2 linked regions of the Coraliomargarita algicola genome follow. The protein of the gene in region 1 binds, or shares a complex with, the protein of each later gene. Links are inferred from orthologs where the notes say so. Each region holds a gene or a part of one and is shown on either strand. Other genes may lie near its edges.

Region 1 (17,267 bases):
CGGTCGATAGCATCAATCGCATCGCGATTACGCAGTAGTTTCACGTTGATATCTTCAGACATTATAAAGGTGTATTCTCATTAGATTCGGGTTCGGGAGCGGCATCACTTTCAACATTCTCCCGCTGCCAGTCGACTTCGACAAATTTCTCATCGAGTGCCAGCTCATCGGGCTTCGGCTCCTTCGACAGTCCAACATCCTCGTCAGAGATCTCCTCTGGCTCCTCTTCGCTGCGGCGCATCCATTCATCTATCTGATGATTGCTCAACACATCCGATGCTGGCAACTCATCCAGCTCTTTGATTCCGGTAAATTCTAAAAACTTATCGGTCGTGCCATATTGGATCGGTCGACCAGGCAGTTCAGCGCGCCCCGTCACGATGACCAATTCTAATTCAATTAACTTATGCAGGGCACTATCCACCGAGACTCCACGAATGGCTTCCATTTCAGCCCGTGTCACTGGTTGGCGGTAGGCGACGATCGACAGCGTTTCCAGTGCAGCGGGGCTCAATTTCATTGGACGAGGTGCGCCACGCAAGAGACGCACAAACTCGGCAAATTGTGGCGCAGTGACCATTTGGTAACCATTGGGCCCTTCGACCACACGATAGGCACGATTCTGCGCTTGCGCCTCTTCGGTCAGCTGCTCCAAAGCCTCGCGTATCTGAGCTTGCGTGACCAGACTAGGAATCTCTATCGCAATGTCATCTTCGTCCTCCTCCCCTTTGATTGCCTCCTGCGCCTCACTCAACTCTTGATGATAACGAGCGAATACCTTAACCACATCCTTGAGCAGGATCGGTTCAGCAGTCGAAAGCAACAAAGCCTCTAAAGTCTTTTTCAGGTCAAAATCCATATTATGGCGACAACTAGATTCGATAATATCGTCGGTTAAAAGCAAAAAGGGTATTGTCGTTTGCCCCGCTATTCATTGAATTCTCCGCTTTTCTGCAACGAGAAACACTTTTCAACCACTTTTAATTTGGAAATCTATTATGGCTGACACAACAAACCGCCCGCACTCCTCCATCGTCGTCGATGGCAACGACCGCGCCCCCGCACGCTCCATGCTTCGAGCTGTCGGCTTTCAGGATGAAGATTTTAAAAAACCTCAAATTGGTATCGCGGGTTCCCCCAGCGACTTGACGCCTTGCAATATGCACCTCGGCGAACTCGCAGAACACGCAACGGTGGGCGTCGACAACGCGGGTGGTAAAGCCGTAAACTTCAGCACCATCACCGTTTCTGACGGCATCAGCATGGGCACCAAGGGCATGCGTTATAGCCTAGTCTCGCGGGATGTGATCGCCGACTCGATCGAAACAGTCGTCGCCGCAGAAGGCTTCGACGGCCTGGTCGCAATTGGCGGCTGCGATAAAAACATGCCGGGCTGCATGATCGCGATCGCCCGCCTGAATCGCCCCGCCGTCTTTGTTTACGGGGGCACCATTCTTCCAGGTCTGATGCCACACGATGAGGAAGAACAGCGTAATCCGATGGATATCGTTTCCGTTTTCGAGGCAGTCGGCAAACACGCCAAAGGTGAACTGACAGACGAAGAGCTCAAAGAGGTCGAGAAGTATGCCATCCCGGGAGCGGGTTCTTGTGGTGGTATGTATACCGCCAATACCATGGCCAGTGCCATCGAAGCGCTGGGCATGAGCCTTCCCGGCAGTAGCGCTCAAGTCGCCATCGGCGAGCCCAAGCGTAAGGACTGCGAAATGGCGGGGGCTGCCGTGCTTAAGCTACTCGAAAATGGCATCAAGCCACGCGACATCATGACACGCAAGGCCTTCGAAAATGCCATCACCACCTGCTTGGCTCTTGGCGGCTCAACCAATCTGATCCTACACATGCTTGCCATCGCACACTCAGCAGATGTCAAACTCAGCATCGATGACTTCAAAGAAATCGGCGAGCGTGTGCCCTTGCTCGCCGATTTAAAACCATTTGGTAAGTATAATATGAGTCACCTGGTCCGTATCGGCGGCATCCGCCCCATGATGAAAATGCTACTCGACCGAGGCATGCTTCATGGTGACTGCCTGACGGTGACCGGCGAGACCATCGCAGAGTCTCTTAAAGACGTGCAACCTTACGCCAGCTACCCTGACGAGCAGGATATCATCCGCCCCTTCGATCAACCAATCAAAGAAACCACGCACCTGCGCATCCTGCGCGGCAACCTCGCCCCCGGAGGTGCCGTCGGCAAAATTACTGGTAAGGAAGGCCTCTACTTCAAGGGTGTTGCCAAAGTGTATGAAGGTGAAGAAGAGGCTCTCATCGGCATCTTACGCGGCGATGTAGTCGCGGGCGATGTCGTTGTCATTCGCAACGAAGGCCCCGTCGGTGGCCCCGGCATGCGCGAGATGCTCTCGCCCACAAGCGCTGTCGCAGGGCGCGGCCTGATCAAGGAAGTCGCGCTCATCACCGATGGTCGCTTCTCCGGAGGCAGTCATGGCTTTGACGTCGGTCACATCACCCCCGAAGCCGCAAAGGGCGGCCCCATCGGTATCGTCAAGAGTGGTGACCTCATCGAAATCGACGCCGTTAAGAATACAATGGATCTGCTGATTGACGACGCTGAATACGAAGCTCGCATGGCGGCCTTCAAGCCCACTGGTGCAGGCTCGAAGCGCGGCGTCCTCGGTAAATATGCCGCCACCGTTGCCACCGCATCCGATGGTGCTGTCACCGATAAAGATTTGTAAGCACCCGCAGAACTCTTAATTTCTAATTCAAAATTCAAAATTAACAAAGCCATGTCCTGGGATCGATTCACACAACACTATCTAAACATCAACGAGCTCGATTTTGCGATCGATATTAGCCGCATCGATTTCGGCGACAACTTTCTCACGGAGATGGAGCCACGCATGCAAGCGGCTTTCACCGCCATGCAAGAGCTGGAAGCCGGTGCGATCGCAAACCCCGACGAAGGTCGCATGGTGGGGCACTACTGGCTACGCAACCCGGCACTGGCCCCGCAAGCGGAATTAACGGCCGAGATTGAAGCCTGCATTAGCAAAATTAAGAAGATCGCAGCCGACGTGCACAGCGGTGCGATTCAAGGCGCCTCAGGTGCATTCAAAAATCTACTGGTCATCGGATCGGCGGCTCCGCGCTCGGCCCACAATTTGTAGCCGACGCTCTTGGAGGCCCGAAGACTGATAAGATCAAACTCTACTTCTTCGACAACACCGATCCCAATGGCTTGGATCGCACACTCGACGCGCTAGAGGGCCAACTTGGCGAAACCCTCTCCGTCGTCATCTCCAAGTCCGGCGGCACTCCCGAGACACGTAACGGCATGCTCGAAGCCACCGCCGCCTACACAGCAGCCGGACTGGATTTCGGCCGACACGCCATCGCCATCACCGGTGAAGGTAGCAAGCTACACCAAGTTTCCAAAGACAATAACTGGCTCGACTTCCTGCCCATGTGGGACTGGGTCGGCGGGCGCACTTCGGAGCTCGCCGCCGTGGGACTCTTCCCCGCGGCGATTCAAGGCCTCGACATCGACCGTATGCTCGCAGGTGCCAAGGCCATGGATGAAGTCACACGCTCCACCGACACCGCTAGCAACCCCGCCGCCCTACTCGCGCTGATGTGGTATTTTGCCACCGACGCCAAAGGTGCCAAGGATATGGTCGTGCTTCCTTACAAAGATCGCCTGATGCTATTTTCGAAATATTTGCAGCAACTTGTCATGGAGTCGCTCGGCAAAGAACTCGACCTCGATGGCAAAGTCGTGCACCAGGGCATCGCCGTTTATGGCAACAAAGGTTCCACCGACCAACACGCCTATGTACAGCAACTGCGTGAGGGCGTGCATAACTTCTTCGCCACTTTCATCGAAGTGCTCAAAGATCGCGATGGCGATTCCATCGAAGTCGAATCCGGCACGACATCGGGCGACTTCCTACAAGGCTTTTTCCTCGGCACTCGTGATGCGCTCTATGACAATGGTCGCCAATCGATCACCATCACCATTCGCGAAGTCACCCCCGAAGCCGTCGGTCAATTGATCGCCCTGTTTGAACGTGCAGTCGGGCTCTACGCCAGCCTGATCAATATCAACGCATACCACCAACCCGGTGTCGAAGCGGGCAAGAAAGCTGCCGCCACCGTGCTCGAGATTGAGCAACAGGTCATCGCTTACCTAAAAGAACATGCTGGTAACAAATTCGATGCAGTCACAATTGCGCAAAACTTGAACCTTGATGCACAGACTGAATTAATCTTTAAACTACTCAATCGCCTTGCCGCCAACCAACGCGGACTCTCAGTCGAGACCAAGGCCCCCATCTATCAGTCACTTTTTTATTCTGAATAATTTAGCTAGAACCCCCCAAATAAATACATGAATAGTCTATCCATGATACTCCGTATCCTCGCAATCGTTGCAGCACTCGCTGCTGCTGCCCTCTTTTTTGTGGGCAAAGGCAAACTCGCCGAGCAAAACGCCGCTCGCGTCCAAGCCGAGCAAGCCACTGCTGCCGTTCAGGCGGAATTAAGCACCGCAAATGAGCAAATCAGTAAAATCGAGAACAGCCTCAAGAACGAGCGCGAAGCCCTCGCCGACGAAAAGCGTAAACTTGAAAGTGTTCGCTCCGAAATGTATACGGCCAAGCAAGAAGTCAGCCGCACACAGCAACAACTGAGTGAAGCGAAGCGATCGATACAGGAACTAGAAAACACCTCAAAACGCCTGCGGGCAGACCTTCTGGAATCTGAGCGAAACCTGACTGCCGCAAGTAAAGAAGGAGAGCTCGCACAACTCAACGAGCGCATTGCCGAATTGGAAAAATCCAATGCCGAATTGAGCGAGTCTCTTGAAAGCGCTAAAGAACGCATAGCCAACAGCCTAGCCACGGGTGCCAAAGCGGGCCAAACCGGCATTATGACTGCAGGTGGCAGCTATAGCAGCAGCTTCAGCCCGACGCCCTCACAGCCACTGCCGACCGCCTCAATCGGGGCTGAAACCACGGTGCAATCACTGAGTAAGAAGGACGGCATCGTCGTATTCACCAACAGCCCGGAACTCGGCCTCGCTCCAGGCGCCCAAGTCACCGTGATCAAAGACATGAAAGCACTCGGAAAAATCCAAGTCGTCCAAGTCACAGATGACTTAGTGGTCGCCAACCTACTTCCAGGTGTTCAAACCAGCAAAATCTCAGTTGGTAGCGCGGTTAAAATTCTTCATTAAGATTTCGTAACTTTCGGAATAGTCATAGAACTTGCTCTGAAACCGCTGACACGCACTATAAACATCCTACAAACACATCCAATGTATCGCCGAATTGCACTCCTTGCCGCACTCGCCTTGATGGCTCTCTTCATGACTGGCTGCTTCGACAGCAACCCAGACGATCAATCTGTGCCCTGGAGCCGCCCCGCAGACTGGGAACGCGGAGCTCCTGGCTTCGGCGGCTAATCCGCTACGGATATTTGTCACAAAAACTCCATCCACAACGGATGGAGTTTTTTTATTTTCACTTGCGAGACAGCCCAAGCCACGAAAGATGCACACAAAATCAATAGTCTCTAAATGAACGAATCCTTAGTCACCACTCTCGATGCACTCTTACACATCGGCGCCATTGTGGTCTTCGCTGGCTTGATAATTTTAGCCTGCAAACTGCTTTCCAGAGGCCACGTTGATGCCAAGCTCTTAACTGGACTCAAAATCGCCACACTATTGGTCTGCCTACGTGTCATTCTACTCAACACCATCGGCCAAATACTACCCAGCGTCAGTGCACACACACAGGAAATAATAGTCATCGCAGGACTCTACCTAGCTACTTTCATTCTAGTTTATAAGCTAATCACAATCCCCGCGCTGGGCACCGCCCTAAGTGCGGCTGCCATCGTTTGCGTGCAACTTTCGCTGGCAAGCTATGTACCCCAACTGTCACTACACCTGATGCCAGAAGGTCAACGCTTCGCAGAATACACAGGCTTGGCCAACAAACGCACGAAATCTCTACTCACCAATGCCAACGCATTCAGAACGCAAGCAGGCGGCACCGCGCAAATGCTAATTCACACATTTCAGTCCTTCATAAACTCCGAACCATCTACGGCAAGCCTCACCAAAGACCTCCCCAAAAAAAGCGCACCGAGTCAAGTCGCCACATCCAACATCAACGATCAACCGCTCACCACCCTCGTATTCGAGAACGCCCCCACAAATACCAACAGGCCTGTCGCACAAGACCCGACAGCCGCCCCAAGCTACAGCAATCCAGCGGTTGAATTACAGCTTCCACCAGTCACAACAGAGCTCCCTCTCCAGCAAACGCCCGCAAAGAAGTTCTTTGCCCCCCAAGAGCTACACCCCATCGTAACTGAGCAATCCATCGTGCTCATTCCCCAGGGCACGACCACTGCCAAATGGCGCGCAGTCGCAAATTCGATAAAAATCGATGCCTTGTTTGCCGCATCCGAAGATTCCGAACGCGCCACCATCTTCATTCAAGGCATTGGCCTACAAAATGGTGACACCTGGGAACATCACGATGAAGATGGGTGGACCTACCGATTCGCCTTCCAGGGCATAAAGGATGACTTCATTACCCTGATCGCACTCGAGCGCACATCCACAGCGAACGAAGCATCCACTACAGAACTTGACGCGCCCCAAGCAGGCACCCAGAGCTCAGGCAGTCACTAAGCCTTAGCTGTAGCGGCAGAATCAGCAAATTCCCCCAAATTACGGAATCTGGTATAGCGATCCTCCAGCAATTTCTTGAGACTCTTCTTCTTGAGTCGAGTCAGGGAATCAACAATCGCCTCTTTCAAGCTATTTGCAGCACTCTCATAATCACGATGCGCTCCACCTGTAGGTTCGGATATCACACGATCCACGACTCCAAATTTCGCCAAATACTCAGGACTGAATTTCAAAGCATCTGCCGCTTGTGGCGCTGCAGCACGGTCTTTCCATAGAATCGCCGCACAGCCCTCCGGTGAAATCACCGAATAATAACCATTCTCAAGAATCATCACCTCATCGGCCACAGCCATACCCAAGGCACCACCACTGCCCCCTTCACCGATCACAATCGTCACGATAGGCACCTTTAAGGCACTCATATCACGGATATTCACCGCAATCGCCTCGGCCACGTGACGCTCCTCCGCGCCGATTCCAGGATAGGCGCCTGGTGTATCTACAAAAGTCACCACCGGCATACCGAATTTTTCAGCCATTTCCATTAGGCGCATCGCTTTACGGTAGCCCTCCGGGTGCGGACAACCGAAATTGCGCTTCAAATTATCACGCGTATTACGTCCTTTTTGCTGCCCCAACACCATTACAGGCTCACCGTCGAGAAAAGCAGGTCCGCCGACAATAGCCGCATCCTCACGAAAACGCCGGTCGCCGTGTAATTCTTCAAAATCAGTAAAAATCGCCTCAATATAATCCAGCGAATAAGGGCGCTTCGGATGGCGCGAAAGCTGCACTCGCTGCCAAGGCGTTAAATTGGAGTAGATCTCCATCTTAGTCTTCTCGATCTTGGCCTCAATCGCCTCAATCTCACTCGTCACATCGACCTTAGACTCCTTCGAGACTTGGTTCAGTGTGATCAATTGTTTCTCAAGCTCGCGTAGCGGCTTTTCAAATTCCAGCGTATAAGTAACGTCTTCCATGTGTATTAGGGATTTAGGTGTTAAGATTCGGAGCTGTCAATGCCACTAAATATCATCCTGCTCAGGCGGTGACTTAAGTTCGTCTTTCCAGCCAAGCATGCGCGCTTGCGCACCAAAGTGCTCCGCCTGGTCTTTGTCGCCTCGCTCGACCCAGATGCGAGACAGACTGGTATTAATGTGAATATCATCCGGACAAAGCGCATGCGCCCGCTCCCCCGCCGCCAAAGCCGCATCATAGTCGCCTTCCGCAAAATAAATCTCAGTCAGAGCATGCCACACCCCAAAACTTTCTGCATGTGCCTCGGAGAGCCGTAATAATTTAGCCGTTGCTGCCTCACTATCACCTAAAGTGAAGTCAAGGGTGGCATCGTCGATCTGATCCTGAAGAGAAGTGTCGCTCATAGTCGCTTTTGTGTTGCTCTAGTACCGAGCCTGTTTTGAGTCGAGTAGAGATAACTCACTTATGTCTGACCCGCAAATCGAAAAACTTCTAATTGTTCAAGATCGCGACGTCGCGCTCCAAAAAATCGAGCAAGAACTCGCACGCATCCCACAAGAGCGCAACGCTCTAGAGGCGAACATCACCGCCGAGCAGGCAAATATCGAAGCGGCCCGCCAGGCGCTTAAAGAAAAAGAAGTCGAGCGCAGCGAGATCGACACCGAGGTCAAAGCCAAAGAGAGCGCAATCGCCCGCTTCCTCACCCAGCAACTCGAAGTCAAAAAGAACGACGAGTATCGCGCCCTCACCCACCAAATCGAGCAGAGCCAACAAGAAATTGCCGAACTCGAAGAGCGCGAGATCGAGCTCATGCTGGAAATCGACACCACTCGCGAAGCCTTTGAAGCCGAAAAAGCCATCATTGAAGCCCGTATCCAAGAACAAACAAAGCAAATCGCCCAACTCGGTGAGCGTGAAAACAATTTAAAAGCCTCCGTCGACGAAGCCAAAGCCAATGTAGAGGCCGCCCGCAGTGCAGCCGACGAGAACTACCTCGGCCACTACGACCGCGTCAAAACACTCTGCAAGCGCCCCCCCTACGTCGCACAAATCGAAGCACATAAATGCGGAGGCTGCCACCTACGCGTCTCCAACGAAGTCTCCAGTGGCGCCCTACTCGCAGGTGAACCACACTTCTGCGACCAATGCGCACGCATTGTCTACGCATAGACCCACTCAGAGGACTGAGGACTGAGGACTGAGGACTGAGGACTGAGGACTGAAAACTGAAGCCAGCCACTGTAAATCAGTTAGTTATAAGAATCGCGCCATGGCTCCTTTCGGCGAGATAGAAAGCACGATAACTGATTGATATTCGCATCAGTCCTAAGGCTTCCGTCCTCATACCACTAAGAATATTTGATCCTTAGCGATCATTTCCTTGTAGTCTCGGTTCTTGGAACTGGGGTTGAACAGGCAAGCCCTCTGGCATCTGTCTTCTGACCTCTCTCCTGAATAAAAAAAAAGCGCTCCGACGAATCGAAGCGCTTAAAAAAAAGTGGTACACCTGAAGGGACTTGAACCCCTAACCTCCTGATTCGTAGTCAGGCGCTCTATCCAATTGAGCTACAGGTGCGTTTGAGAAGTGCGGGATAAAGACAAAGCTTTTAGCAGAGATCAAGAAGAACTTTCACAAAAAGTGATTTTTTTTTGAAAGCACTTAAAATCTAACAATATAGACCATGCTCGCAGCGATCGCACCGAGCACAATCAATAGCCACCACAGCATGACGGCCAATTGCGGCTTACGATTGATCAAAACGATCAGTCCCCCCAGCGCCAACCAGATGACCATCTTCACAATCAACCATGGAGAAGCAAAGCTATGCCCCATTTTCGAAATCAAGCCAAAGCCAGCGACCAATATAAGCAGCAAACCGATACCACTGGTAATTGAGCCAAGCTTGCGCACAGAAACATTATCCGGTGCAGCCATGCTACGCGCAAGTAGAGCGCCATAGCCTAAAAAGACCATTGCAATGCCGACAATATGAAGAACTTGATAAATATTAGGATTCATAGCGCCTACAGAAACTGAAAAGCATCCAACTGCAAAGACCAAAAACAGATCTTACGCCCCACCTCAGCGATGAACATTAACGGTTTAAGAACCTCATGGATATTTAAACTGCCGATTTTAGATTCAACAGTCGGATTCCTCCTAAAAAAAGCCCGGCAGAAAACTGCCGGGCTTAGAGCGGGGTATATTAGGTAGTGAAATCAAATCGCTAGACTGCTTTTGGAATATCAGCCGGAATATCGACCAAATGTGTATCCTTACGCTTCACTTTCTTCAGACGCGAACGACGCCGTAACATTCGGTCAAGTTTGTGAACCATATCATCGATCGACTTATACAGATCATCCGTAGCTGCAGATGCAAAGTGGTCGTTACCTCGGACTTCAAGCTGTCCTTTCGCTATAAATTCCTTTTGGTGGGTAGACTGGTGGGGGTCGTATTCAAGCTCCACACGCATGCGAATAATCTTATCCTCATGCTCAAAGAGTTTTTCTGCTTTTTCATGAACCATATATTTGATCGCATCCGTCAGTTCCATGTTCAAACCTGAGATGATTACGTCATGTTGCTTCATATGTATTTTCCTTTTGTTTATTGGTTCGATTTAACGGCGTCGACTGACACCGCCGCAATGACCCAACTGAGCATAAAAAAAGCCAATCCATTCAAAACCTAACACATACATGAAGCATCTTACATACTTCAATCGGTTCTCCGTAATAATCATTACGGGCGGTTCATCTGGAATTGGCTGCTCAATTATCAAAGCAATTCAAACCGTAGCACCAGATATTACATTGTGCAACCTTTCTCGTTCAAAACCTGACATTTTTTTGGGCAAAAACGGTCAACATTTCCCAGTCGATTTATGCGACGCGAACCAAGTGGCCCACACCGCAGCAGGCCTCCTAAATCAAATCGACGCAGCACCTGCCGGAGAAGTATTACTGATTAATAATAGCGGCTTCGGCGACTACGGACGCATGCCAGAGCTCGACATCGACAAACAGCTGTCGATGATCGACTTAAATGTGCGTGCAGTGGTGGATCTCACCGCGCGGCTACTCCCTCCCATGCTAGAACGAGGCGGTGTCATCGTCAATATCGCCTCCACTGCGGCCTTTCAGCCCACCCCCTTCCTCGCCACCTATGGCGCCACAAAGGCCTTTGTCCGCAACTGGTCGCTGGCACTCAACGAAGATCTACGCGGCACCAAGCTGCGCACCCTCACCGTCTGCCCTGGCCCGACTCAGTCCAATTTCTTTAAAGCTGCCGGCTTTGCCACGCCCCCCATGAAGAAAAGCGGCAACAAAGGCCTCGACATGACTTCTGAAGAAGTCGCCGCACGCACACTCAAAGCCATTGCCAAAGGCCAGGCACTCGTCGTAACTGGCTGGATGAATCATTGCATCACCTTCTTCGGCAGTAAAATGCCACTCGTCGCCGTCACTCGTATCGGAGGCCTCATCCTACGTAAAATGCGCCTCGAACAACATCGAGCCCAATAATACCCGGCATTCCCTTCTATCCCCTGACCTCTGTCCTCCGATCTCTGTCCTCTGTCCTCCGATCTCTGTCCTCTGTCCTCCGTCCTCCGTCCTCCGTCCTCCGTCCTCCGTCCTCCGACTCCTGTCCTCTGAAATTATGAACAATCCCTACGGCGAAGAAGCCCCCCTGGTCGACATGACCGATTTCACAAACTGGATTGTCCAGGAAGACGACAATCTGCTCATCGTCAATAAACCCGGCTGGCTAGTCTGCCATCCCTCCAAGAACGGCCCGATGTCCAGTCTCGTCGGCGTCGTGCGCGAATACACCGGAGCCGACAAATTACACCTAATCGCCCGGCTCGACCGCGAGACCAGCGGCCTGATAGTTTTTGCCAAGCGCCCAGCCGTGGCGCGCAAATTCCAAATGGCGATCCAAAATCGCATCGTCAAGAAAGCCTACATCGCACTGATGGAAGGGGAATTCAACGAGCCCCAGCACATTGATCTGCCCATTGCCCGCCGTCGCAAAGGCGGAGGGCCCGTCATCGTCAAATCCGAAGTCAGCTACGACCGCAGCTCACAGGACGCCGTCACCGACTTCATCCCCCTGCTCTCCCAAAAGGGCTATACCCTGTGTCGAGTCCAACCAGAGACCGGCCGCAAGCATCAGATTCGCGTGCACGCCGAAGAAATAAAACATCGCATCGTCGGTGACAAAATCTACGGCCCCGATGAAACGCTCTACATCGAGTTCATCGAAAACGGCTGGACCGAGCGCCTCGCGGCCGCCCTCCCCATTCAGCGACAAGCACTCCACTGCCACCGCTACGACTTCCAATTCCCCGAAGGCACCGTGAGCTTCACCGCCCCCCTACAGGCAGACATGCTAGCGTTCAGTGAAAACCACATGGACCTCAGCGCGGCAGAAGTCTCAGCAGCCATGGGACATGGCTCAACAATGAAAGAGCAGTCAGAAGACTCTGCGTGCGAATAAAAAATAGTTTGAAAAACTATTGACGCAGGAACAAGTCCCGCCATTTTTCCAATCTTTCCTGAAAGGGGCATTAGCTCAGTTGGTAGAGCGCTTGCATGGCATGCAAGAGGTCAGGAGTTCGACTCTCCTATGCTCCACCAGGCTTCGTCCGAAACTTGTTTCGGCGAACGAAGCCTGTCCCGGCGTATCGAAGAGAAGCCGGACTTCACACCGTCTCGAAAACTACGCCCGGGCAAGCCAGAGCAAGGAATTTGCAAGTCAAACTTGGATTACACCAGAGATCAGGGGCGAAGCAATTATCGTAGTGTGTCCGCGGACGCGGGTCATAGTGCAACTTGCACGCGCTAAAGCATAAGCCCCCCCGCTTACGAAAACTCGCGGAATTCGCCTTGGCTGGGCGTGAGGCGGCTGACAATGACGATAGCGCACCAGGCGAGGATAAAGCCGGGAATAATTTCGTAAATGCCGGGACCTCCAAGAAAGGAGCTGCTCCAGCCGAGTTGAATCCATGCGATCACGGTGACGGCACCGGTGAGCATGCCGGCGACCGCGCCGGTGCCGGACATTCTTTTCCACGTCAGAGAGAGGATGATCAAGGGACCAAAGGCGGCACCAAAGCCTGCCCAGGCGTTGGACACGAGTTTTAAGATCTGCGAATCAGGGTCGTTGGCCATCCAAGCGGCCAGCACACCGACGATGACGACGCTGATACGGCTGACTGTGACGACTTGCGGTTCACTGGCCTTGGTATTGAAAAACAGACGGTAGAAGTCTTCGGCCAAGGAGGAAGAAGACACGAGTAATTGACTGGAAATGGTCGACATAATCGCGGCTAGCAGTGCGGCGTAGAGAAACCCGGTCACTAAGGGGTGGAAGAGTAAATCGGCCAGTAGGATAAAAATGGTTTCGGGGTCGTCGATCACCATGCCGTTACGTGCGGCGTAGGCGCGCCCGAAGAGGCCGAGTCCGATCGCGCCGAGCAGGGAAACTGCCATCCAACTCATCCCGATATTGCGCGCTTTACCAATATCTTTGACGGAACGAACGGCCATAAAGCGGACAATAATGTGAGGTTGCCCAAAATAACCGAGCCCCCAGCCGACGGCGGAGAGAAAACCAAAAAACGTGAGCCCATCCCACAGGGATAGATAGTTTGGGTCGATCACTTGCAGTCGCTCACTGGCGACGCCGAAGCCAGCGCCCTGCCCGGTGTTGAGAATCACCAGCGGCATGATGATCAATGCCAGCATCATGATGCAGCCTTGCACAAAGTCAGTCAGGCTGACCGCGAGGAAACCACCCACGACGGTGTATGTTAATACGATGCCAAGGGTAAACCAGACGCCGAAGGCATAGTCACTCATCCAAGCGAAATTAACTAATTCACCAAAGGCACTAGCAAATAATTTACCTCCTGCCACCAAGCCTGAAGCCGTGTAGACAATAAAAAAGACCACCACGATAATTGCAGACAGTGTGCGCAGGGCCATGGCTTTACTAGGAAAGCGATTTGCCAAAAACTCGGGAATGGTCAGCGCGTTGCCGTAATGCTCGGTCTGCACGCGCAAGCGTGGCGCCACAACGATCCAATTGAGCCAAGCTCCCGCCAAGAGGCCGATACCGATCCAAGCCTCACTCATTCCGCTGAGGTAGAGCGCGCCTGGCAAGCCGAGCAGTAACCAGCCTGACATGTCGGACGCCCCAGCGGATAGCGCGGCCACGGCAGGGTGCAAGTCCCGACCTCCCAACATGTACTCTTCCGAATTAGCGGTGGATTCCTTCGCGGCGTAAAATCCGATCGCGATCATTAAAGCGAAATACAAAAATAAACTAATCCAAATACCAAGTGCCATGAGTCGAGTGGTTGTGTAAGGGCTGTGAGTGCGTAGCGAAAATGCAGAGCCGCCAAGTGAGAGACAAGGCTCAACCAGCTGATAGCTTACGCTTAGGCTTCTCAAACAGATAGCTGGCCCAAACCAAACCGACACGGTGCCACTTATCAGCGTCGTGCCATGTTTGTTGCTGCACAAAACCAGCGTTCTGGCTGAGCTCCAGCACCTGCTCTTCGGAAAGCTCAGCATAGTATCGTTGATATTCATCGCGGCCTTGCTCATCCAAGCCTGAGCGATTGGAGGAAACTGTGAGCAGAAGTCGCCCCTCGGGCTTTAACATACGATACATCTCTTCAAGTGCCAGTTGCTGACGATCGGGCGCGATATGCATCAAGACCGCACTACAAAATATACCATCGAAACGCGACTGCCAACGCTGCAGCAATTCGTCCTCCTGCAGTGGGATCGCCCCTTGACTCAGACGCCCCTGCAAACGAGGGAAATGCTCTAGCGCCGTCTCCATCAACACCTGAGAGGGCTCCAAGCCGCGCACATCATAACCTGCTTCCAGAAAACGCGCCATATCCACCCCACTGCCCACACCAATATCTAAAATATGCGCACGATGCCCAAAGGCTAATTTAAGACGTTCGACAGGGACACGATCTCCCGATCGGTAACGTGCGGCAAAAACAGAGGCGTGTGTATCGTAAGCTTCAATAGTCTTGGGATCCATGAGTGTATTTGTTGTTAGGGCTAGGCTACGCCATCCGGCTTTTGAGGGGCATTTTACGCAGATACGAGCTGCCATACCACACACGGACTGCTCTCACTATAACTGTGAGATAAACGGAGAATGATATATTAAAACACCGCCACCATAAGTAAAACTTCAAGCGATCCAAAGCAGAATAAGTAAACTTGCTAACAAGTGGCAAGTGTTTTACAGCGCTAGGGAATGGACATAAGCATTCGTATGCGCGTGGATAAACAAATCCACTGATAAACCCAAAGACAGGTACAGCAAAAGACCGAGTGTCGCCACTCGGTCTTGAAAAGTGCTAATGAGGACCTGCAACCGGCCTACTCTATGCCTGATTTCTAGTGCTTAAAGTGGCGCTTGCCGGTGAAGACCATCACCATATTACGCTCGTCAGCGGCAGCGATCACTTCGTCGTCGCGCACGGAGCCACCGGGCTGGATCGCAGCCACGGCACCAGCTTCGGCTGCGGCGATTAGGCCGTCGGCAAAGGGGAAGAAGGCGTCGGAGGCCACGATGGAACCTTCGAGTGGTAGCCCGGCTTCGCCCGCTTTCCAAACGGCGATCTTAGAGCTATCGACACGCGACATTTGCCCCGCGCCGACGCCTAGGGTGCGTTCGCAACCTGCGTAAACGATGGCGTTGGACTTGACATGCTTGACGACGTTCCAACCGAAGATCATGGCGCGCATCTCTTCGTCGCTAGGCTGACGCTTGGACACGATCTTCCAGTCGCTGGGGCGGTCGGGCATGGTGTCGCGGTCTTGCATCAGAACACCACCGACCACCGAGCGCATCTCTTGCAGGGAGGCTGCGGGCAGGCTGCCCTTAACAGTCATCAGGCGCAGATTCTTCTTCTTAGCAAAGATTTCGCGGGCGGCGGGCGTAAAGTCAGGCGCGATGATGACTTCACAGAAGATCTTACTAATGATCGCAGCGAGGTCGGCATCCATGGTCTGATTAACTACGATGATGCCGCCGAAAGGAGCTTGTTGATCGGTCACAAAGGCTTGCTCCCAGGCTTCCACAAGTGTCTCGGCCGAGGCGACACCACATGGATTCGTGTGCTTGAGGATGGCAACGGTAGGCTTTTGGAATTCGCCGATCAGGTATGTGGCGGCGGTGATATCGATGATATTGTTAAAGCTGAGCTCCTTGCCTTGTAGCTGCTCGAAGCAATCAAAGAAGTTGCCGTAAAGTGCAGCCTTTTGGTGTGGGTTTTCACCGTAGCGTAGGCTTTGCACCTGTGGTAGTCGCAAATCCAACTTGGCAGGGATGCCGGAAATTTCACCGAGATCGGGGGCTTCCGCGACCTGCGCTTCGAGATAGGCGGCAATGGCACCATCGTAAGAGGAGGTGCGCTGGAAGACCTTGAGCGCTAGCTCGCGGCGTAGTTTGAGCAGCGCGGCTTCGTCGCTCATGGCTGCAAGCACGCGATCGTAATCAGCGGCATCGACCACCACAGAGACGGAGGCGTGGTTCTTAGCCGCGGAACGCAGCATGGAGGGACCACCGATGTCGATGTTCTCGATTGCGAGCTCGAAAGTGACGTCGGGCTTGGCAACAGTCTCTTCGAAGGGGTAAAGATTCACCACTACGAGATCGATCATTTCAATGCCGTGCTCTGCAGCTGCGGCCATGTGCTCCTCTTTGTCGCGGCGCGCCAATAGTCCACCGTGGATCTTAGGGTGCAGTGTCTTGACACGCCCTTCCATCATTTCCGGGAAGCCAGTGTAGTCACTGACCTCGGTGACAGGGATGCCCTCTTGCTCAAGCAACTTTGCGGTGCCACCAGTGGAAAGCAGGCGGTAGCCGTGTTGCTCAACCAGAGCTTTAGCGAAGGGCACAAGGCCTGATTTATCGCTGACGGAGAGGAGTGCGTTTTTTTGCATAATATGACGAGTTGATTAGAAAATAGAAAGTGAAGCAGCGGATTAAAGGGCCTATGCGAGATTCGCCAAGCGTTTTAGAAAAAATAATGCTGAGGCCGCAGTTGATTTTAAATTGCCATCCGCTCACAAAATATTCTGCGTGGCTTGATCTCTTAAGCGATAAAAGGTATCCCAATAACATGAAGCAGGCATCCACATTTAGCCAACTCAAACATGACGGCATCAAAATATCGATGCTAACGTGCTACGATTACCCGTCAGCCAAGATACAAGACGCCTGCGGCATCGACGTGATCTTCGTAGGCGACAGCTTGGCGACCAATGTGCTGGGGTACGCCCACCAGAACGACCTGAGTCTGGAAGAGATGCGCCACCATGTGCGTGCTGTCGCACGCGGAGTCGAGCGTTCGTATTTGTTGGCCGACATTCCTTTTGCGGCTTCCAGCAGCCTCGCCAGCATCATGGACGCCGCCGATCAATTGCGACAAGACGGCGTCGATGGCGTGAAAGTGGAAGGCTTCAAACCGGAGGTCTTTGAGGCGCTGGCACAATCTGAAGTGGATGGTTGGGCGCATTTGGGCTTTACCCCGCAGCTGATTGAAAAGCCATCGATGCAAGC
Region 2 (9,704 bases), 1.7 Mb from region 1 along the record:
GGGCACGATCTTCGCCCAATGTCCCAGCGATCATAATCGGTTCGCACCCCTCAGCCTTGACCAACTTAGCCAAGTTTTCCTCCAGCGCAGCCACGCCTTCAGGGTTATGTGAGGCATCTAGGATCAATTGCCGCCCATCCAACTCGAGCACCTGCCAGCGCCCCGCCCAATCTACATGCGAGAGCGCCTGCGTCGATTGTAGCGGAAACTGCTCCGCCAGGATCTCCGTCGCATAGACCGCCAAGGCCGCATTCCAACGCTGAAAACTGCCCGCAAGATTTGTGCAGGGCAGGGTAGATCCCTCCGGGAAACGATCTGTCAATGCATAAAACGGACAACCACGCTCTTCAGCCACCTGACGAACGACAGCTTCCGCCTCCGCAGGTAATTTGCCCATCAACACCGGCTTGCCGGCCTTAATAATGCCCGCCTTTTCACCCGCAATCGCCGCCAGCGTATCGCCCAACATTTCTGTATGGTCCAAGCTGATCGTTGTGATAATCGACAGTGCAGGATCCACCACATTTGTAGCGTCCAAACGACCACCGAGGCCCGTCTCAATGATCCCAATGTCCACAGCTTCCGTTGCAAAGCGTTGAAAAGCCATTGCCGCCACAAATTCAAAAAAAGTCGGATGTAGCTCCGGGTCATCCCGCCCCAGTTCCGCAGCGATCGGCTTTAACTGCTCCGTATAGCGCACAATTTCAGCCTCCGAAAGAATCTGCCGATTCACCTGCGCCCGCTCGCCCAAATGCACCAAGTGCGGCGAACTAAAAAACCCCGTGCGATAACCATTATCCCGATAAAGCGCCTCCAGCATCGCACACACCGAGCCCTTACCATTGGTCCCCGCCACATGAATCACCGGAAATTGCCGCTCCGGGTGGCCCAGCGCCTCCACCAAAAGCCGCATCCGATCAATTCCATACTTAGAACCACGATTCTTCAGCGCATAGAGATAGTCGAGGGTGTTGGTGTATTGAGACATAAAACGTAGGGGCGCGACTTTTCACGCCCGCGTCTAAAAGCTGCTGTTGCTCGGCGGGCGTGACTAATCACGCCCCTACAAACCCTACGCCGACTTCTTAGAGCCGTAGAGCGCCTTAATTAAATTAATCATACGGTCGCGCATTTCACCACGAGGAATGATCAAATCGACCAAACCATGCTCAAGTAAAAACTCAGATGTTTGAAAGCCAGCCGGCAAATCCTGCTGCGTGGTTTCCTTGATCACACGCGGACCCGCAAAGCCGATCAACGCTTCGGGTTCCGCGATAATCACATCCCCCAACGATGCGTAACTAGCCATCACACCCGCCATCGTCGGATTCGTCAAAATTGAGAAATAAGGAAGTCCCGCCTCACTTAACTTCGCAAGCGCAGCACTGGTCTTCGCCAATTGCATTAAACTTAAAATCCCCTCCTGCATACGAGCGCCCCCCGAAGCGGAAACGATAATGACAGGACACTTCTTTTCCACGCCACGCTCAATCGCACGCGTGATTTTCTCACCCGCTGCCGAACCCAAGCTAGCCGCCATAAAGCGGAAATCCATCACCGCGATACTCACCGGCATGCCCCCCATTGTGCCCATGCCAGAAATGACCGTATCCGTCTCCTTCGTCTTATCCTGATTCTGTTTCAACTTTTCAGGATACGAAGAAGTCGCGTTAAATTCCAAAGGATCCAGCGAATGCACCCCCATGTCCATCTCTTCGAAAGTCCCCTCATCCAGCATAGAAGCGATACGATCACGTGCTTTAAGTGGGAAGTGGTAGCCACTGCTTGGCACCACCATCAAATTTTCCTTCAATACACGGTTGTAAATGATCTCGCCCGTCTTCGGGCATTTCGTCCAAAGATCCTTAGGGATGTCCTTTTTCTTAACGGTGACGGTCGAGTACTGAGGTTTTCCAAAGAGTGCCATAAGAGAAGTAGGAGTTAAAAATTAAGAATTAAGAGTTAGTAAATAGACTATCCGTGTCCGAGAGTCGCGACTTTGATTGAATCAACACCTGCCCCGCGAAGGACGGCGGCACAAGCATTAAGCGTCGACCCCGTAGTGAACACGTCATCGATCAGAATATATGTTTGATTCGGAATTACAACCGCATCGGTTACCAAAGCAAAGGCATTTTTTACATTTTGGTGACGGTCACTTCGACTCAGGCGCGTTTGCGTCTGAGTATAGAGCCTTCGGAGCAACATATTTTGCACCTCAAGCGCCTCCGTCGCCTGCAACAAAGCCTCCGCAATCACACGACTCTGATTAAAGCCCCGCTCCCGTTCTTTCGTAGCGTGCAAGGGCACTGGGACCAAGATCGACCCCTTAAAGTAGTCCCGATAGTAAGGCGCGGACGCGATCATCGTCTGCACATCCTGCAGCACATAAAAACCAGACTTATATTTAAGTTCATGAATCAGTGAGCGCGCCGGCCCCTTCGCCAAAAACAAAGTCTTCCCCTGTTCAAACAGCGGGTTCAACTCCACACAATGCGGACAAGTCCGTGGCCCCGCCAGCATGCCAAAGAAAGGGTAGCCACAAGTCGTGCAAGTCGGCGGCTTAGAGAGAAAGAGCTCCCGGCTACAATCCCGGCAAAGAAACTGATAATCCGAATCCTCCACCGCATCGCCACAATGCACACAACTACGCGGGAAAAACACATCCAGCATCTGCCGCCCTAAGGGAAACCGTGACATATCCCCAATCTAAGCAAAACCCTCTCATCGTCAAGCTCTCCCATTATATAGACCTGTCCCTTATATTGAGGCTTGTAATTAGATAATTTAGAGACCACTATCTTTTTATGCGAACGAAACGGATCACGGCTCAAGGCACGGGGATTTACCACTGTATGTCCCGCACTGTGAATGGGCAGGCGCTTTTTAAACTGAGAGAAATGGAGGTCTTGCGAAAGATGATCCATCAGGTTGCAGATTTTTCGGGTGTCGAAGTGCTCACTTATTGCTTGATGAACAATCACTTCCATGTGCTGGTTCGTGTCTGTCCAGAAGCCCAGGTCTCCGACTCGGAACTGATGCGACGCTATCGGGTGCTCTATGCGAAGCCTTCCTGATATCAAACCGCTTCTGTTTCTGTGATGGAGCAGGAATTAAGAGATGGGGGAGCGGAGGCGGACTTGATTCGACAAAAGCTGCTGGCTCGCATGAATGACATCTCGGCCTTCATGAAAACTTTAAAACAACGCTTTTCGACTTGGTTTAACAAGACCCATGAGCGCTTTGGGCCCTTATGGGCGGATCGCTTTAAAAGTGTTTTAGTCGAGGGTAAGGGCAACGCGCTGCAGACCATGGCGGCCTATATTGACTTGAATCCTGTGCGAGCGGGATTGGTGAAAGACCCGAAAGATTATCGTTTCTGCGGCTATGCAGAAGCGGTCAGTGGACAAAAAAAGGCACAGCGAGCGCTGAAGTTTCTGACTTTCGGAGCATATGAAGCGTCTAGTAATGAGGCACTTGCGTCCTACCGTGAACTGCTCTTTGGCAAAGGTAGTGCGGCTGTGCAACATGCGGCAAACATCAACCGCGAGGCGGCGGTGCGTGTATTGGAAAAGCAGCAAGGCGTCTTGCCGAGTGCGGTGCTGCTGCGATGTCGTATCCGCTACTTTACGGAAGGCGCTGTGCTGGGCTCACGCGAGTTTGTGCAGTCGCATGCGGAGCACTGGAAACGTAGCACAGGGCGCAAACATCGCTATAAACCTCAGGATATTCCTGCAGAAGCGAAGAGTGATCTGGTTGCAATGAAACGCGTGCGGGGCGCTGCGTTTACATAGCCGGGCAGATTAAGCCGCGAACACTCGCTTATTGTCCTCAAGCGCACACAGTGCTAGAATGCGCGTCATCACAGGATTTCTGTTATGGCATTTCCTCATCAGCATTCTTTTTCTGGCTTAAATTACCACTCAGCACCTGAGGATAAGATTGCATGTTTCCGCTCTCTGTTTCGGGGACGTACGGATGTGTTTCCACAGCGCTTTGAAAGTGTTCGCACTGGTCGGGCAGGCTACTCGCCTGCTTGTAGCAATGAATGGGTGCGAGGTATTTGCGAGAAGCCGCGCATCAAATGCTCCAATTGTCCTCACCAAGATTGGATTCCAATTAATGACCGACTAATCGCTTGGCATCTTTCGGGCAAGGACGCGAGTGGGCAAACTTTTGTAATGGGCGTGTATCCCATGCTGCTGGATGAGACCTGCCACTTTTTGGCAATCGATCTAGACGGCATTGGTTGGCAGGACGATGCGTCCGCTCTAATCACAGTGCTGCGAAAACTAGCCTTACCGATTGCACTGGAACGTTCGCGCTCAGGCAATGGAGCCCATCTGTGGTTATTCTTTGAGCGCGCGATTCCAGCGATCCAAGCGAGGCGACTGGGAACCCACATACTGACCGAAGCATTAGACTTACGGCCAGAGATGGGCCTGTCTTCCTACGACCGTATGTTTCCGAATCAAGATACACTACCCAAGGGTGGCTTTGGTAATTTGATCGCACTGCCTTTGCAAAAAGCTGCTCGAAATACTGGCAACTCGGTATTCTTAAACGACACTTTTGAGCCATTCGATGATCAATGGAAATTTCTTGGACAATTGAATCGGATTCCACCGGAAACAGTCACGCAGATCGTTTCAAGTGCAGAGCACACACGTCGCATTTTGCCTGTACGTATCGCACCAAATGAAGAGTTTGCCCTCACACCTTGGCAAGCCCCGCCTTCCCGTCAGCAGCAAGAGCCTCCGATTTCTGGCACATTGCCAGACAGCCTCGAAATAGTGCTTTCCGATAAAATCTATATACCGAAGAACAATTTACCGCCCTCTCTGCGTAACCGCATCCTCCACTTAGCCGCATTTCAAAACCCAGAATTTTATAAAGCGCAGGCAATGCGTCTACCCACCTACGATAAACCTCGTGTCATTGCATGCGCAGAAGCGCACCAGGAACATATCGCATTGCCCCGTGGCTGCTTAGACGATTTGAAAACTCTCTTACGAAAGTGTAACATTCGCTACAGACGTAAAGACTTACGAAACAAAGGGACTCCCTTGAATCTCGCTTTCTCTGGCGAATTACGACCTGATCAAACCACTGCAGCGAAAGCTCTGCTTCCACATGAAATGGGCGTGTTAGCCGCCACCACAGCATTTGGAAAAACTGTTTTAGCCGCATGGTTGATCGCAGAACGAGGTGTAAATACACTCATCCTCGTGCACCGCCAGCAACTCATGCTACAATGGGTCGAACGGCTCTCCCAATTTCTCGATATTCCTGAAAAGTCTATAGGTCGCCTCGGTGGTGGACGACGCAAACTCAAAGGGCAGGTTGATATCGCTCTCATCCAAAGTCTGGTGCGCAAGGATGTTGTGGATGATCGCATTGCGGATTATGGACATTTAATCGTAGATGAGTGCCATCACCTATCAGCTCAGAGTTTTGAACGAGCAGTGAGCCGAGCGAAGGCTAAATACGTCCTGGGACTCTCCGCTACCATTGAACGAAAAGACGGACATCACCCTATCATCTTAATGCAGTGTGGGCCAATTCGACACCGAGTGCATGCAAAAGACCAAGCTGCGGCACGCCCCTTCCAACACCATGTTATCGTGCGCCCAACTCGCTTCCGCCCGATCCATGAACCTGAAGATGATGCCCGCATCGAATTTCAACAACTCTGCCAAGCTCTGATCGAAGATTCAGAACGCAACCGTCTGATTATAAATGATGTAGTCCGATCCGTAAGCGATGGCCGCTCGCCACTAATCATCACGGAACGAACCGAACATTTGGAATATCTCACCAAGCTGCTGGAGCTATACAACATACGCTATATTTGTTTGCAGGGCGGCATGGGCAAAAAGCGCTTAGCCGAAGCCCTGACACAACTGGAGCCGGATGCTGCCTCGCAGCGACCCGCTGTAGTTTTAGCGACCGGACGCTTCGTCGGAGAAGGCTTCGACGATTCGCAACTCGATACACTCTTCGTAACCATGCCAGTTTCCTGGCGCGGAACGATCGCCCAATATGCCGGTCGACTTCATCGTTTACATGAGAGCAAAAAGGTCGTTCAGATTTACGATTATGCAGATTTAGACACCTCAATGCTCGCACGAATGTTCAACAAACGCTGTGCTGGCTACGAAGCAGTGGGCTACTCAATTTTGTTACCGGCAAGTGCACTCCCAGGCTGGCCACAGAGCGTGCCCTTACCCGTCGATCCCGCTTGGAAAAAGGATTATTCAGGCAGCGTAAAACGCCTGATACAAGACGGTGTCGATGAACCACTGGCAGAGCTCTTCATGCACGCAGCACAAGCTCCAGATGATGTTACGCGCGCTCGGAGCGCCTCGGAAGCCTTCCTTCACAAACGACTAGAATCTTTAGATCTCACAAAAGGGTATTTTCAGCTCAATGTAGAATTACCCATCCCTTTCAATCAACGCAGTCGCATGGAAGTCGATTTTCTATGTGAACCACTCAAATTAGTAATCGAACTAGACGGCTCACAACACCTAAAAGACGCAGCCGCATGGCGCAGCGATCGACGTAAGGACCTCCTACTGCAGCGAAACAACTATCTGGTCATGCGCTTTTTGACCCTCGATATTTCCAAAGAGCTAAACGCAGTCTTAGACTCCATTATAACGACAGTCCAATTCCGCAAACGACAAATCCGCGAGGATAAGCACTGAATGAGACATTAGAGAACATATCTGCGAAATATAACTCTATTAAACTAATAAAGACCTGTCCCTTATTTTAAAATCATGCAAATCCCGCGAGTGCAGCGATTTCTTTACATGAGCTCGCGATCCGTTAGAACTGAGAATATATGAAACGACTCAGCTCCATTTTATTCGCGACATTGAGCCTATTCGCGCTCGCCTTTACTGGCTGTCAAACTGCCCCGACCCAAATAGATCGTGGTTACACCGCTCCTGCTCAGCCGGCTTCCACGCAAATTCAATGGCAAGGCGCCGATAACAAGGCTCCGGCGGCGAATAACGCTAGCAATCCTGTCGTGTCTCCTCCTCGGCAGGCCATTCCTGCCACGCCCAGCCGCGGCTCGGACGTGATTATGCGCACCAATCAAATCAAAGTCACCAAGCGTGTGCTCGAAGCTGCTTCTGTCGGCGGATCTCTTAAATACCGCATTACGATCAATGCTCTTGATGATGTAAACAATGTCCGCCTGACCGAAACCATTCCTGCGGGCGTCCAATTTCAATCGGCCAACCCGGCAGCCTCGCTCGCTGGCAGCAATGCCAATTGGAACTTCCCTTCCATGCGTAAAGGACAAAGTCAGGATATCGACATCACTGTCAAACCAACCACCGAAGGTAACCACCAGATATGCTCCACCGTTACCGTGGACAATGCCTTCTGCTTGGACTTCTTCGCTGGCCAGCCCAAATTGGATGTCGTAAAAAAGGGCCCACAAAGCATCGAACTGGGCGAAGAAGCGAGCTGGACCGTCACTGTCACTAATAACGGCTCGGCCGAAGCGACCAATGTCGTGGTGACCGACACTCTGCCCGACGCCTTTACGCCTACCAGCAACTTGCGCCAGCCAATTGGCAACCTCGCCCCAGGTGAGACTAAGAGCGTCACTTATACCGCAAAAGCCGTGAAACAGGGCAACTTCAGCAATCGTGCCGTCGCCAGCTATGACGGCGGCCAAACCGGCGGCCCAGGTCAAAGCCAAGTCGCGAGCTCTCCAATCGCAGTCGTGCAGTCTGGCATCCGTGTCCGTAAGGCCGGCCCTTCCGAAGCCTATGTCTTCAAGCCTGAAGTCTTCAACATCACGATTGAAAACACCGGCGACACCGACCTTAAGAATGTCCGCATCACCGATATTCTGCCCAAGGGAGCCTCTGTCGCCGACAACGGCCGTGGCCGTGTTTCTGGCAATGCCATCGGTTGGATGATTCCCAACCTCCCCGCCGGTTCTAGCCAATTAATTCGCACCGAGATTGCAGCGACCCGTAAGGGCGAATCCACCAATACCGTCAAAGTGGTCAGCGCCAACGGCCTGGAGGCCTCCGATAGCGTCACCACAAACTGGCTCGCTGTTCCTGGTGTGACTGTTTCGATCACCGACAGCAAAGACCCGGTTCGTGTGCGCGAAACCACAGTTTACAGCATCCAAGTGCGCAACCAAGGTGAGTTCGAGCCTGTCAGCGGCACCGTAACTGTCACCTTCAACGACAAGATCAAGCCTACCGCCGTCGCGGGCGACGCCCAAGGCACGATCAATGGTCAAACCGTCACCTTCCCACGCACGACATTGGAGCCTGGCAAGGACACCAACCTCAGCATCACTGCTGAAGGTGCGAACATTGGCCCTGGTCGCGCAGTCATGAACTTCAGCGCCGACTTCCTAAACGATCCCATCATCAGTCAGGAAACGACCAACGTTTACTAAGCGTTTAAAATCTGATTAACGGCTAAAAGCCGGATCGCTTACCTTAGACTCGATCTCCTGAGGTATCTCCTAAGGTAAGAGTGAGCGCTTCAGCGCTTTTGTACATGAGTGGTAATTTTCAAAATCCGCTCGGGAAACCGAGCGGATTTTTTGCATTTAACCACAAAGTCCTCATCGTGCAGGGCTATGAAACTACACGCCCTCCTCCTACTTCTCGCCGCCTCGATCACAAATTATGCCAGCGCTGATACGGTGCAAAAGACGATTCCTTACCAGCTCGATGGTGTAGAATTTGAAGGCACCTTAATCTACGATGATGACGCAGATCAGGACGAGCCACTGCCGGGCATTCTCATGATTCCCAACTGGATGGGGCCCAGTGAGAACGCCTACACCAAAGCACGTATGATCGCTGGCGATGATTTTGCCGTTTTTGTCGCCGACATGTATGGCGTCGGCGTACGCCCTAGTAACGCATCCGAAGCCGGCAAGGCCGCAGGCGCCTTGCGCTCCGATCGAGCACTCATGCGAGCGCGTGCCCAAAAAGCGGTCGATGTCTTCCACGCACTCGCACGACAGCAGCCGATCGACCCAAACAAGACAATCGCCATTGGTTTCTGCTTTGGCGGCGGCACGGTGCTGGAGCTTGCGCGCACCGGCACCAAGTCGATTCAAGGCGTCGTATCTTTTCACGGAGACCTCAAATCGCCCACCTTGGCAGCTGACACTCAGCAAATCAAAATCCCAGCCCTAGTGCTCCACGGCGCAGACGATCCCTACGTGCCACAAGCAGATGTGCAAACTTTTATCGAAGCCATGAAAAGCAATGAAGTCGACGATTGGACACTGGTTCAATTTAGCGGCGCCGTACACTCATTCACCAATCCAGAAGCTCAGTCAGATGGCTCACGCTACGACAAACGCACCGCCAAGCGTGCCTTTGAGATGATGGAAGATTTCGCCGACGAGGTAATGGGGCTGGACTAAATTTCTAACAGCCGTTCCAGAAACCTAAGCAATCACAAGAAACTCCATAATGTTTAAAATCTGCCTTTCATTCGACTGCTTATCGTCGGCTAAGGAGAGGTTATAGCATTTCTCAAAAGTCTTTGCGCTTATACTACAACATAAGAATTTAGAATATGCTTAACGGCTAAAGCCCAATGCCTTTAAGGATTGGATTTTAGTTAGCGCAATCATTTAAGACTCGTATTAGGACGATTGCTTCTTTTGTATGAATGAGCGCATCCACCTCCTTGTG

The links.
Region 2: the proteins of SH580_RS18980 (region 1) and accD are in contact, whole or in part, in a solved structure (PDB 8UXZ), measured with the Escherichia coli proteins. The link is inferred for Coraliomargarita algicola from one-to-one orthologs.

What each region holds. Positions count from the first base shown.
Region 1 is NZ_CP138858.1:4,584,387-4,601,653, reverse strand. What follows is about bases 5,671-8,600. They hold SH580_RS18980 (acetyl-CoA carboxylase carboxyltransferase subunit alpha), read right to left. Parts: upstream 7,663-8,600; coding sequence 6,679-7,662; downstream 5,671-6,678. Other genes in these bases: SH580_RS18970 (zinc ribbon domain-containing protein), read left to right, coding at 8,126-8,600; SH580_RS18975 (tetratricopeptide repeat protein), read right to left, coding at 7,708-8,064; SH580_RS18985 (hypothetical protein), read left to right, coding at 5,671-6,682. In the rest of the region: pheA (prephenate dehydratase), read right to left, coding at 1-62; SMC-Scp complex subunit ScpB, read right to left, coding at 62-904; ilvD (dihydroxy-acid dehydratase), read left to right, coding at 999-2,714; SH580_RS18995 (hypothetical protein), read left to right, coding at 4,367-5,212; SH580_RS18990 (hypothetical protein), read left to right, coding at 5,294-5,440; more of SH580_RS18985, read left to right, coding at 5,555-5,670; more of SH580_RS18970, read left to right, coding at 8,601-8,830; SH580_RS18960 (hypothetical protein), read right to left, coding at 9,321-9,680; hpf (ribosome hibernation-promoting factor, HPF/YfiA family), read right to left, coding at 9,889-10,254; SH580_RS18950 (SDR family NAD(P)-dependent oxidoreductase), read left to right, coding at 10,364-11,188; SH580_RS18945 (RluA family pseudouridine synthase), read left to right, coding at 11,325-12,164; sodium/proline symporter PutP, read right to left, coding at 12,530-14,017; SH580_RS18930 (class I SAM-dependent methyltransferase), read right to left, coding at 14,088-14,732; purH (bifunctional phosphoribosylaminoimidazolecarboxamide formyltransferase/IMP cyclohydrolase), read right to left, coding at 15,098-16,648; SH580_RS18920 (3-methyl-2-oxobutanoate hydroxymethyltransferase), read left to right, coding at 16,828-17,267. UniProt on the Escherichia coli protein: Component of the acetyl coenzyme A carboxylase (ACC) complex. First, biotin carboxylase catalyzes the carboxylation of biotin on its carrier protein (BCCP) and then the CO(2) group is transferred by the carboxyltransferase to acetyl-CoA to form malonyl-CoA.
Region 2 is NZ_CP138858.1:2,906,967-2,916,670, reverse strand. Bases 1-2,961 are described here. They hold accD (acetyl-CoA carboxylase, carboxyltransferase subunit beta), read right to left. Parts: upstream 1,928-2,961; coding sequence 1,073-1,927; downstream 1-1,072. Other genes in these bases: SH580_RS11795 (transposase), read left to right, coding at 2,808-2,961; SH580_RS11800 (double zinc ribbon domain-containing protein), read right to left, coding at 1,975-2,700; SH580_RS11810 (bifunctional folylpolyglutamate synthase/dihydrofolate synthase), read right to left, coding at 1-988. In the rest of the region: more of SH580_RS11795, read left to right, coding at 2,962-3,077; SH580_RS11790 (hypothetical protein), read left to right, coding at 3,102-3,794; SH580_RS11785 (TOTE conflict system archaeo-eukaryotic primase domain-containing protein), read left to right, coding at 3,879-6,710; SH580_RS11780 (CARDB domain-containing protein), read left to right, coding at 6,851-8,443; SH580_RS11775 (dienelactone hydrolase family protein), read left to right, coding at 8,630-9,430.